3 regions of the Anaerobacillus alkaliphilus genome follow, and region 2 is predicted to be linked to each of the others. Evidence: riboswitches for the same ligand, from Rfam matches in the RefSeq annotation. Region 2 holds a riboswitch; each other region holds the start of a gene.
The links. Region 2 has a riboswitch for lysine ahead of lysA (diaminopimelate decarboxylase). Riboswitches for the same ligand answer to the same signal wherever they lie in the genome.
Positions count from the first base shown of each region.

Region 1: it holds a riboswitch for lysine, as region 2 does, so the genes downstream of both, DS745_RS09995 (Na+/H+ antiporter NhaC family protein) here and lysA (diaminopimelate decarboxylase) in region 2, are expected to answer to the same signal.
Region 3: it holds a riboswitch for lysine, as region 2 does, so the genes downstream of both, DS745_RS19210 (aspartate kinase) here and lysA (diaminopimelate decarboxylase) in region 2, are expected to answer to the same signal.

Region 1 covers NZ_QOUX01000032.1:225,259-229,553, reverse strand. Annotated here, with positions in the region: gene DS745_RS09995 (Na+/H+ antiporter NhaC family protein) at 190-1,749, opposite strand; lysine riboswitch at 1,844-2,030, opposite strand; gene yunB (sporulation protein YunB) at 2,139-2,930, opposite strand; gene DS745_RS09985 (dihydrofolate reductase) at 2,998-3,474, opposite strand; gene DS745_RS09980 (thymidylate synthase) at 3,471-4,268, opposite strand.
Region 2 covers NZ_QOUX01000001.1:34,634-38,928, reverse strand. Annotated here, with positions in the region: gene DS745_RS00215 (LysM peptidoglycan-binding domain-containing protein) at 1-265, opposite strand, end outside; gene lysA (diaminopimelate decarboxylase) at 441-1,763, opposite strand; lysine riboswitch at 1,928-2,099, opposite strand; gene DS745_RS00205 (spore germination protein) at 2,180-3,679, opposite strand; gene spoVAEA (stage V sporulation protein SpoVABEA) at 3,682-4,242, opposite strand; gene spoVAE (stage V sporulation protein AE) at 4,247-4,295, opposite strand, start outside.
Region 3 covers NZ_QOUX01000046.1:818,064-822,358, reverse strand. Annotated here, with positions in the region: gene uvrC (excinuclease ABC subunit UvrC) at 1-1,514, shown strand, start outside; lysine riboswitch at 1,608-1,794, shown strand; gene DS745_RS19210 (aspartate kinase) at 1,945-3,174, shown strand; gene DS745_RS19205 (YslB family protein) at 3,217-3,657, opposite strand; gene DS745_RS19200 (TrkH family potassium uptake protein) at 3,853-4,295, shown strand, end outside.

The sequences.
Region 1 (4,295 bases), on a different contig from region 2:
AAAAGGTGAGAAATGAAAAAGTAGAAGAACGTAAACTTGTCTTTAAGTAACTTATAATTTCTTCAAGGACATCAGTTCCGTTATTTGCTGGTAATAATGTAATTTTTAAACAAGAAATATGCGTTTAATTATCCAAAAAAGAGAGTGTTCCAAGTAAGCAAAGCTTCTTGGGACACCCTCCTAACTTACCTATGCTCCTTTTAACGCAGGGAACAGTTTTTTCAGTACTATTACGACAGCAACAAATGTCACTGCTGCTGCTAGGAAACCAACAATTGCACTTCCTGTTAAGCCAAGTGCTAAATAACCAACAATCGAGATACCAGCGATGATTAACGCATATGGTAGCTGTGTCATGACGTGGTCAATATGATGACTTCCTGCCCCTGTCGACGAAAGAATTGTTGTATCTGAAATTGGCGAGCAATGGTCACCAAAGATTGAACCTGCAAGTACTGCTGCTAATACCGGAAGCATTAGCGATACATCAGTCGCAGCAGCAATATCTCCAGCGATCGGTAACATAATCCCAAATGTTCCCCAGCTTGTTCCTGTAGAAAATGCCATAAAGCCTGCGATGATGAATAAGATTACCGGTAAATACGCTAGGTTTAAGTTAGTTTCTTGAACTAGGCTAGCTAAATATGTTCCTGTGCCAAGATCTTTAATGATCGAGATAATTGTCCAAGCAAAAATCAAAATATAAATAGCTGGTAGCATTGACTTAATTCCTGCCCATAATCCTAAGCCAATTTTCGTTGCTTCGACTTTTCGTGTGAAGCTTAACGCTAAGGTAATAGCTAAACTTACTAGTCCACCATAAAGAAGTGCAGCAGCTACATCTGTATTTTCAAAGATCGCCAAAATTGATGTATCACCTTCAGCTCCTTCAATACCAGTTGTAATCATAAAGAACACTGTTGCAACAATTAATGTTACGATTGGCCATATTAGATCGCCAACTTTACCAGAAGTCGCTGGTACATCTCCTTGGTCTCCTGGAGGTGTTCCTTTACTTGTATCGACTACGGCACCTGTTTCAATCGCACGTTGTTCATGAACACGCATTTGGCCGATGTCTAATTTAAAGTAGATTACAGCAATAACCATCAATACTGCAAAAATTGCGTAAAAGTTCATTGGTGCAATTAAGACAAACGCAGTCAGTGCTTCCCATTGCGTTACGCTATGAGAAACAAGAATTCCTCCGATAATGGTAATGATATACGCACCCCAGCTTGATACTGGCGCAATTACGCACATTGGCGCGGCAGTCGAGTCTACTAGGTAAGCTAATTTCGCTCTAGAGACACGGTGACGATCTGTTAACGGACGTCCGACGTTCCCAACTGTTAAGCTATTAAAATAGTCATCTATAAAGATAATAATCCCTAGTAATACCGTAACAATTTGTGCTCCTACTCTCGTTTTCACTCGGCTCATTGCCCATTCACCGAACGCTCGACTACCACCAGTAACCGCGATTAAAGATGCAATCATACCTAGCAGTAATAAGAAAAATAAAATGTATAATTCCCATGAATTAATTGCACCTTCATCAATAAAAATTCCATAAACGATAGAAAAAATTTGTTGGATACTGTCTATAAAGACATTTCCATTTCCATAGTTAATCATAAATGCTCCCACTACAATTCCAACACCAAGTGACAGCAACACACGACGTGTTAACATTACCATCACTAACGCTAAAATTGGTGGAATTAAACTAAAAATTGTTCCTTCCATTTTGCTTCCTCCTATTATTCTGATTTTAATGTACACAAAAAGGCAGCAATAGAGAACCTACTGCTACCTTTAAAAGTAAACAATATCCCTCAACTTGGTTAGTAGTCCTCCACAATCTATTGGGCAAACAGATTGTGACAGTGCGACACTTCTTCAATGTCACCCCAGCAATAATTCCTTTGACAAAGTCATTATCACTTCGGCAAAACTTCCTTTCAAAAGCCTTCACAGTTGTCATCCTCAAGCAATCTACTGATAAGTTTTGCGCCTCTACCTCACCTGTTGATGAGGTATTAAATATTTAGTTTTAACTAGTTAATTATATCAACAGTACGTATTAAACATCAACAAAAAAATATTGCTAGTTCTGACAAAAGTAGTAACATATATTAGTTGTTGTTTAGACTATCGCTTAAGTCTTGTGGATTTATAATTGCAGGCATTGGCATACTGCTGTCACTACCACCAGCATGGAAAAATTGTGGAACATCGCCTTGGATGTACATATACCCTACAGGTATGAGTGTTTGGACAACTTCAGTTTCTGTCGCAAAAGGAATAACGACTCGAACGTCTACTGTTATCTCAATTGATAAGTTAATCCATACATTATTAATACCTACAGGCACAATTTCATCACGTATAAATGACTTTACATCACCGATCGCGGTTAACCTAACCGGTACCTTTGGTCCAAGGTGAGCAAGTAAAGCATTATTCGTAGCCTGGCCAAGAGGAATCATATGAATGATCCCTTGTTCCTGATATCCATTCTCTTGTTCAATTTCAATTCCATCTGGTATAGCTAAATTTTTGACATTTCCCCTTGCCACATCATTTAGATATCTCTGTACATTTAATGTTGTTTCCTGCAACACACGGCTTACAACAATTGGATTAACCGTATATACCCTTCCATTGCCAGCAGGATTAATATCAATTACATTTTCTAAATCCGAATTCTCAAGTGTCTTTTTCCTCACAGCCTCATTAATCGCAGTAGTTGCAATCCGCTGTGTTTCCGTTTTGGCGATTTCAATCAAGGTTGGACGAATTCCTTTCTCAACTACGACAAGACCTTGGGCGGTCATAATTATAAAAATAATAAATGAGATCAGTAATACATAACGAAATGGAAGCGGACCTTTCATTGGTCGGTATTTTCTTCTTCTCTTAAGCATAAGTAAAATCCCCCTTCACATACTTCATGTGTATGCAAAGAGGGACAAAATAATAATCTTTATGAGACTACCTTTTTTCATATATTTGAAACTCATACTGATACGGATTTTTTTCATCAGCTTCATGCTTTTCAGTTGAAACTAATTGCCATCCATCATTAAGCTCTGGAAAAAAGGCATCACCTTCAAAACTTTTATGAATACGTGTTAAGTAGACTTTGTTTGCATGAGGTAATAATTGACGATAAACCTCTGCTCCCCCAATGATAAAGAGTTCCTGACCTTTTTCAAAGTCAAATACTTCTTCAACTGAATGAATGACGTCACATCCTTCAACCTCAAACTGTTGATCTCGAGTCAGGATAATATTTTTTCGATTAGGTAGTGGCTTACCTATTGACTCAAACGTTTTTCTCCCCATCACAACCGCATGCCCAGTTGTTGTCTTTTTAAAGTAGGCTAGGTCAGCTGGTAAATGCCAAGGCATGACGTTGTCTGAGCCTATCACGTTATTTTCCCCTGCGGCAACAATCAGTGAAATCATACTGATACCTGCCCTTTTATGTGAGGATGTGCATCGTAATCGACCAATTCAAAATCCTCGTAAGTGAAATCAAATACAGAAGTCACATTAGAGTTTAACTTCATTTTTGGTAATGGCTTAGGTTCACGAGTCATCTGTAGCTTTACTTGTTCCACATGGTTAGAATAGATATGTACATCACCAAAAGTGTGAACAAACTCACCTGGCTCTAGATCACATACCTGAGCAATCATCATCGTAAGTAACGCATAAGAAGCTATGTTAAACGGAACTCCAAGGAACACATCAGCACTTCTTTGATAAAGCTGACAAGATAACTTCCCATCATTCACGTAAAATTGAAACATACAATGACAAGGAGCTAAAGCCATGTCTTTTAGTTCACCTACGTTCCAGGCATTCACAATTAATCTTCTTGAGTCAGGATTTCGTTTGATCTCTTCAATAACACTAGAAATTTGATCAATCGTTTGACCATTTGGTGCTGTCCATGAGCGCCATTGCTTGCCATAAACAGGGCCGAGATCACCATTTTCATCTGCCCATTCATTCCATATTCTCACATTGTGTTCTTTTAGGTAGCTAATATTCGTATCACCCTTTAAAAACCACAGTAGCTCGTGAATAATTGCTTTCAAAGAAAGCTTTTTGGTCGTTAATAATGGAAAACCTTCAGCTAAACTTGTTCGCATTTGATAACCAAAAACACTAATTGTTCCTGTTCCTGTACGGTCTGTTTTCACTGATCCATTTTCCAGGATATGTTGACATAAGTTTAAATACTGTCGATCCATCAAAAGCATCCTTTCCCTAATTAAAAT
Region 2 (4,295 bases):
TACGACTCACTGCCACACCCACTCTAGCTTGGTCACGACTTACTCTTGGTAGGATTATTCCGTTTTCAGCGAAAATTTGTGCAGAAAACGATGAACAATCAAATCGTGTCGTATCCCCAACCGCTGCTCCAAACTGATAAGGTGCCCCAAGGTATTTCATCCCAGTTTGGATAACTGAATCTTGAACAGTAGTAGTTGAACTAGCTAATGCAGAACCCATAGGAATCATTAGAAATGCCATAATACAAGTAAATAGTTTTTTCATGCTGTACCTCCATCTCGTTGTTCTTATCTATCATAACGAAATGAAGGGAACAGTTTCATTAGGAGATTAATAGAGTAATAGCCAATTATTACCCCTCTTATTATATTGATATAACTACAAGAGAACATAATAAAAGGATAACACAACTAACTTATGTTATCCTCAACTAAAAATACTATTTCGACAAACCTTTACCACTTAGCTGTAGGTCCAATTGGACAATATCTTTATATGTCTCTCTTTTTACAACTAGAGTAGGATCACCGTTCTCTACGAAAACAACTGCCGGTCTCGGTATCCGATTATAGTTATTTGACATTGAATATCCGTACGCACCAGTACAAGAAACTGCCAACAAATCACCATGTTTCGCAAACGGTAAAGCGATATCCCAAATTAACATATCCCCACTTTCACAACACTTTCCTGCAATTGAGTATGTTTCTTGGCTGCTTTCGTTACTACGATTAGCAATCATCGCCTCGTACTTAGCTTGATAAAGCGCTGGTCGAAGGTTATCTGTCATCCCACCATCAACTGATAAGTAGTGCCGTACTTCAGGTATTTCTTTTTCTGAGCCAATTGTATATAGTGTCGTGCCAGCATCACCAACGAGGGAACGGCCCGGTTCAATCCAAATTTCGGGAATATCAATACCTAACTTAGCTGATTGTTCTTCTACTGCATCAATTGTTGCATCGATATATTGTGAAACCGGAAGTGGTGTATCACCTTCTATATAACGAATACCAAAACCCCCACCTAAGTTTACTACCTTTGGAACGTAGTTCAACTTAGTTTTCCATTCAGCTAAGTAAGAAAATATCTTTTCGACTGCCATCGTAAAACCCGTTGTTTCAAAGATTTGAGATCCGATATGACAATGTAAACCAAGCATTTCAAACGCGTCATCATCACTAACCCTGACAATTGCTTCTTCAGCTTGCCCACTAATTAAGTCGAAACCAAATTTAGAGTCTTCTTGCCCTGTTGAAATATAGTCATGAGTATGTGCCTCAACACCTGGAGTAATTCTCAGTAATACGGAAACTGTTTTTTGATACTTTTTGGCGGCTTCTCGTAAGAGTTCAATCTCATAAAAATTATCAACGACAAAGCAACCAATCCCTGCTTCAACGGCCATTTCAATTTCAAAAACACTCTTATTATTGCCGTGAAAATGAATTTTTTCTACTGGAAATCCTGCTACTAAAGCTGTGTGTAACTCGCCACCAGAAACGACATCTAAACTTAGATCTAGTTCCTTAGCTAACTGAACCATTGCCACACAACTAAAAGCTTTACTTGCATATGCAACTTGCGCTTTAATTCCACGTTTTTTAAAAGCCTGTAAAAAGCTGTTTGCTCTTTCCCTAATTAAAGCTACATCATAGACATATAATGGGGTACCAAACTGTTCTCTTAATTGAACAGTATCAACTCCACCTATTTCTAAATGTCCTAAGTCATTACTTCTACTCGTGCCATGTTTGTACATTCACTAAACTCCTCTCATATGTGAATGTTGAATTTAAAATATAATTGAACCTTAAATTCAAAATTCGATTTCTTTATTTCCAAGTTAGCATATCTTATACATACAAAAAGGCGGAAATGTAAGTTACATTTTCCGCCTTATATAAGCATATACGTAACCTCAAAATTAAAAGTAGTCCTCCACTGCTACACAGTGACAGTTCGTTATTTATTCAACAACGACCCAGCAAGAATATGGGGGAACACATTCTCACTTCGGCAAATTGACCTTTCTAACTGCTTCAACACTTCCCAAGCTCCACAGTTTACTCATTCGTTTTGCGCCTCTACCCCATTAAACAATGAGGAATTATTAAATTATCATAATAAAATTAATTACGTTATACTTTAACACAAAACTCACGCAATCGCAATATGTTAGTTCGCGGATTGTTTATGAGGGTTTTGAGGGTTAACAATTTGTGGTCTTTTCCTTTTTAATGGCACAGCAAGCCTGAATACAATATCTGCTAGAGCTCGTGGGTAGAAAGGAATAAATGGCCACATATATGGTGTATTCATCGGTTTTATTGAAACCATGAATAGTAATAGAACTGTACAACCAATCATAAAGCCTGGTACTTTAAAGAGAAATACAGCTAATAGTAAAGCTATTCGGGACAACTTAAGCGCAATCCCTAACTCATAACTCGGTGTAGCAAACGTTCCAATGGCTCCTAAGGCAACATAGAGAATTACTTCAGGGATAAATAGACCAACATTTATGGCTATCTCACCTATTAGCAGAGCGGCAACTAAACCAAGCGCTGTCGCAAGAGGTGATGGGGTATGAATGGCCGCCATCCTCAGAAGTTCTATCCCCACTTCAGCAATTACAATTTGCGCAAATACGGGTACATTCGTTGTTTCATCGGGTCCAATAAACTCTAAAGCTTGTGGTAATAGAGCAGGCTCCATAACCATTAATAACCATAAAGGTAAGATTAGTAGGGCAAAAATCATCCCAAAATAACGGACCCATCGTAAAAACGTACCTACTATTGGCGCTTGACGGAATTCCTCCGCGTGCTGAACGTGGTGGAAAAATGTTGTTGGTAAGATAATTACACTAGGAGAAGTATCAACATAGACAACTACATGCCCCTCAAGGAGATGGCTAGCAGTTACATCGGGTCTTTCTGTATAACGAACTAATGGAAAGGGATTTAGGCCTTGTTTTACAATGAATTCCTCAACAACTTTATCTGCCATAGATATCCCATCTATATCAATGGCCTCTAATTCTTTTTTTACTTGATCAACATAGGTATGATCAGCGACATCCTTTATGTACGCAACACAAATATCTGTTTTGGAACGAGTCCCGACCTGAAGAATTTCATGCCGTAAGCGTTCATCTTTAATTCTTCGTCTTGTTAATGCTGTATTTACAATTAAATTTTCTGTAAAGCCGTCTCTTGCCCCACGAACAACCCGCTCAGTATCAGGTTCATCTGGACCTCTCCCTGGATAACTCCTCACATCTACAAGGATTGCCTCTGACTCATCTTCCATTAAGATAATAATTAGTCCTGCTAACAATTGGTCAGATGCTTCATCTAATGTCTTTACCTTCTGAACTTGCACATGAGATAAACTGTTTTCTATTTTATCTTTGAGTCGAGTCTTCTGTTTTTCTTCGGCATTTAAAAACATGAGATCTTTTAGCATCATAATGACAAACTGGCTATCAACTAATCCATTTAGAAAGTAAATTTGTATATCCCTTTCTAAAACTGTCATTTTTCTTACACCAATATCAAACGTAGTCCCGATGCCTAATCTTTCTTTTAAGTATTTTTCATTTTCGACCAGTTTAACAGATACAGCTTGCTTTGTTTTTTCTACTTTATTTTCTTCAACGATTTCATTAGACACTGTTACTCGCTCCTTTCTAAAATTAATTCAACAGCTTTTTTAGTTATTGGCGCTCCTTTCTCCACTTCATCTTTCCCTGCCATCTTCCCAATATCCCCAATACCTACAATAAAAGGAATCGATAACTGGTCTAGAATGTAGACTGTGTCACCATTAATTCTTCCTAACTCAATATCTGGCAGACCATATTTATCAACCCCATATTCAGTCAAATGGCCATTACGATCAATACTTACGTCCACCCTTGTCCATTCACTGTGATGAGTTCTCGAGGCTACAGCAATTGCACCAATAATATTTAAATCATTATGCGTTGCCACATAGCGCATCGCTTCTTCTCCTGGACCTTCCTCTGTAAAACCACAATCATCGAACATAACTAAAATGGGATCATGAGGCGTTTTTTTTATTAACTTAACAAGTTCTTCACCTGATAATCGACTAGGATTTCCCCATGAACTTGAAATGCAACGACCGCCAATTTCCTTTGCAACAACTTCAACGGCTTGTTTGGCAGACTCGTCACCATCGGTAATTAATATGACTCTTTTTTTAGGTTCCATGGTTTCATCCTTTCGGTTTAAAGAATACTGCTACTAAAAATCCAAAGAGAATA
Region 3 (4,295 bases), on a different contig from region 2:
CGAAATATAATGTGATGTTAAAGGATGACAAAAGTTACCCATATTTGAAAATTACTGCTGAAGAACATCCTAGGTTAATTACAACTAGAAATGTAAAGAAGGATAAAGGAAAGTATTTTGGTCCTTACCCTAATGCTGGGGCAGCTAGTGAGACGAAAAAACTTCTTGATCGTCTATATCCATTAAGAAAATGTAGCACCATACCCGATAGAGTATGCCTATATTATCATATTAACCAATGCCTAGGACCATGCATTCAAGAAGTGAGCGAAGCTACAAATCGTGAAATGGTTGAGGAGATCTCTCGTTTCTTGAACGGTGGTCATAAAGAAATTAAAAAAGATTTGTTTGCTAAAATGGAAAAGGCTGCTGAAGCATTAGAGTTCGAACGAGCAAAGGAATACCGTGACCAAATTCAACACATTGAGGCAGTGATGGAAAAGCAGAGGATAACAATTGCTGATGATGTTGATCGGGACGTTTTTGGCTTTGCTTACGATAAAGGCTGGATGTGTGTACAGGTCTTTTTTGTTCGTCAGGGAAAGCTAATAGAACGTGATGTTTCGCTGTTTCCAGTTTATCAAGAGCCTGATGATGAATTTTTAACATTCCTAGGACAATTCTATAGTCAAAAAGAGCACATTAAGCCCAAGGAAATATTCCTACCAAAATCAATTGATAAAGAGCTAGCTAGTGATTTTATCCAAGTTCGAACCGTTCATCCTCAAAAAGGACCCAAGAAGGACTTAATTGAACTGGCAGGTAAAAACGCAGAAGCGGCTTTAAAAGAAAAGTTCGCTTTAATTGAACGTGACGAAGCAAAAACGGTTAGGGCTATTGAAAACTTAGGGATTGCTTTAAATATTCATTCACCCCATCTAATTGAAGCCTTTGATAATTCGAACATTCAAGGTGTAGATCCAGTTTCCGCTATGGTCTCGTTTGTTGATGGAAAACCAAATCGTAAAGGATATCGAAAATATAAAGTGAAAACAGTAACAGGCCCGGATGACTATGAATCAATGAGAGAGGTTGTTAGAAGACGTTATTTAAGACAACTTAAAGAAAACCAACCATTACCTGACCTAATTGTGATTGATGGAGGTAAGGGACAAATTTCAGCTGCTCAAAGTGTTATTGAAGACGAGTTAGGTTTATCAATTCCCGTATGTGGTTTGGCAAAAGATGATAAACACCGAACGTCACAATTATTAATGGGTGATCCACCTGAAATAATCCCATTAAAAAGAGATAGTCAGGAGTTTTATTTGTTGCAACGGATCCAAGATGAAGTTCACCGTTTTGCAATTACATTTCATCGTCAAATTCGTAGCAAAACTTTGTTTACATCTGTTCTTGATGATATTGATGGAGTAGGAGAGAAACGGAAACGTACATTGTTAAAACATTTTGGATCAGTTAAGAAAATGAAAGAAGCCGAGTTAGAAGATTTTCGTAGCATAGGAATACCAGAAAAAGTAGCATTGGCTCTAATGGAAAAACTAAAAGAGTAAGATGGAGAGTTTTTCTTTCTCTCCCACATTTACAATTACTTTTTTTTCTGATAAACTACTTCTTAATTGAATATCCAATACTTCAAATGTTGAAGTGGTGGTAGAGGTGCAAAAACCAAGAGTAAATTATCGTAGGATGATGAGGTCCAGTAATGATAATTAAAAGGGGAATTTGCCGAAGTGTAACACTCGCTCACGAGTTTTATGCTGGACCTGCATTGAAGAAATGTAGGGCTGTCACACAGTCACCCCAATGATTGTGTGGAGAACTATCTCACGTGTACGGGAACATTATTTTTCGTTTCTATTGTTTTAACACATTAAAAAGTTAAAGCATCAGTGAGGGTTTTCTTCTTACTGATGCTTTTTTATATGGAAAAACTACTGAGATAGAATTGGGGAAAATATAGAAATTGAAAGGATGTTACGTATGGGGTTAGTGGTGCAAAAATTCGGTGGAACTTCAGTTGGAAGTGTAGAAAGAATCAAACATGTTGCAGGTAGAGTGATAGAAACGGTTGAAAACGGTGATCAGGTTGTCGTAGTTGTCTCTGCGATGGGTAAGTCAACTGATGAGTTAGTAAAATTGGCTAACGATATAACGGATAAGCCTAGTAAAAGAGAGATGGATATGCTACTTAGTACTGGTGAGCAAGTGACTATATCGTTATTATCAATGGCATTACAGGCGAGAGGTTATGAGGCAGTTTCATTAACTGGCTGGCAGGCAGGGATTATCACAGAAGCTTGCCATAGCAATGCTCGTATTACGAAGTTTGAGGAAGAAACAATTAAACAACATTTGGGTGCAGGGAAAATCGTTATTGTTGCTGGTTTCCAAGGTGTAACTGTAGATGATGAAATTACTACTTTAGGAAGAGGAGGATCAGATACGACAGCAGTTGCTCTCGCAGCTGGCTTACATGCTGATCGTTGTGATATCTTTACTGATGTAACAGGCGTATTTACAACAGACCCAAGAGTAGTAAAAAATGCTCGGAAATTAAGCTCAATTTCCTATGATGAAATGTTAGAATTAGCAAACCTTGGTGCAGGAGTATTACATCCTCGTGCTGTTGAGTTTGCAAAAAATTATCAGGTAAAATTAACGGTTCGTTCTAGTATGGTTGAAGAAGAAGGCACAATGATTGAGGAGGAAGTAACAGTGGAAGAGAATTTAGTTGTACGTGGTCTAGCTTTTGAAAGTAATGTGGCTAAAATATCAGTTTGTGGCATGCCAAACCAAATTGAAGGACTATCAAATTTATTTACAACACTAGCTGCAAACAATGTGAATGTGGATATTATTATCCAAAATGTCATCGCAAGTGAGAATACAAATATTTCCTTTTCAGTTCTTTCTGAGAAGTTAACTGAAACGTTAGAAGTACTTGAGCAAAATCGTGAAACATTAAAATTTCAAGAAATCTTGCACGAAACAGGACTAGCCAAAGTATCAATAGTAGGTTCAGGAATGATCTCTAATCCAGGTGTGGCTGGTCAAATGTTTAAAGCTCTTTCAGAAAAAGGGATTTTAATAAAAATGGTTAGTACATCAGAAATTAAAGTTTCTACGGTTGTAGACCAAAAAGATATGGTGTTGGCTGTCGAGACACTTCATGAAGAATTTCAATTAGATAAAGTTAAGGTTACTGTTTAGTATTACTGAGAAAACGAGCAGCATCTTGATGCTGCTCGTTTTTTACACGCTTTCATCGTACACATCCCATTTAACGTGAAAAATCAGCGTTGGATGCCCTTTTTTTTGTACTTCGTTTGTTTCTGTCATATACCCGACAATACGTTGAATTTGCTCAGCTAGAAAACCAGCTTCTAGAGGTCGATGTATTTGTTTTTTTTGCCCAAATAAGCTAGACGTTAACTCAAAGGTTAATTCTGATTTTTTTTCTTTTAACAGTGTTAACTCTCCCCAACCTGCTCGTTGGAAGAAACCAATAATTTCTTCAATGGAGTTAACCGGATATTTTCTTGCAAGTGATTTCCCCGACCAATATAAAATAATATTATGCTCTTTTCCAAGAAGATCTGGTAGAACATCTTCTCTTAATAAATCGTAGCCAAACAAAGGAATTTGCAGTTCTGTTTCATCTATGGTTGTTGTCTTTTTTTGACCAAAGATCATCATCCGTCCCCCAATTTTTTTGTGTAAGTCATGTAGAATTTTAGTATGGCTCTAAGTTCAAACTTATAAATCATTGATTTCTACAATTAACTTTTACTCTATAAAGTATTATACTTCTTTTATTGTGAATTCACTATATGCTATTTCTAAATCTGTGGTATACTAAGTCCCGAACAAAATTCGGAGGTAAAGATGATGAATTTATCTAAAGGTAAGTTTTTAACCCCGTTTCGCATTATTATTATCTCATATATTGTAGCAATGTTTTTATTTAGTTTGTTGCTATATTTACCCATTTCAAGCTTACCTGGTGTAAACGTGACATATCCGGAAGCCTTGTTTACTTCCGTTAGTGCAGTAAGTGTAACTGGACTAACAGTTGTGAATGTTTCCGAAACGTTCAGCTACATAGGTATTATTTTTTTGGCAATAGCTATTCAATTAGGCGGAATTGGAATTATGACCTTAGGGACATTTGTTTGGATGATCTTTGGTAGAAAAATCATTCTTTCTCAAAGAATGCTTATCATGGTTGACCAAAATCAAAATAATTTCTCGGGTCTTGTGAACTTAATGCGTGGGATACTAGTTGTTGCGTTAGCGATTGAATTAATTGGTGCACTTATTTTAGGAACATA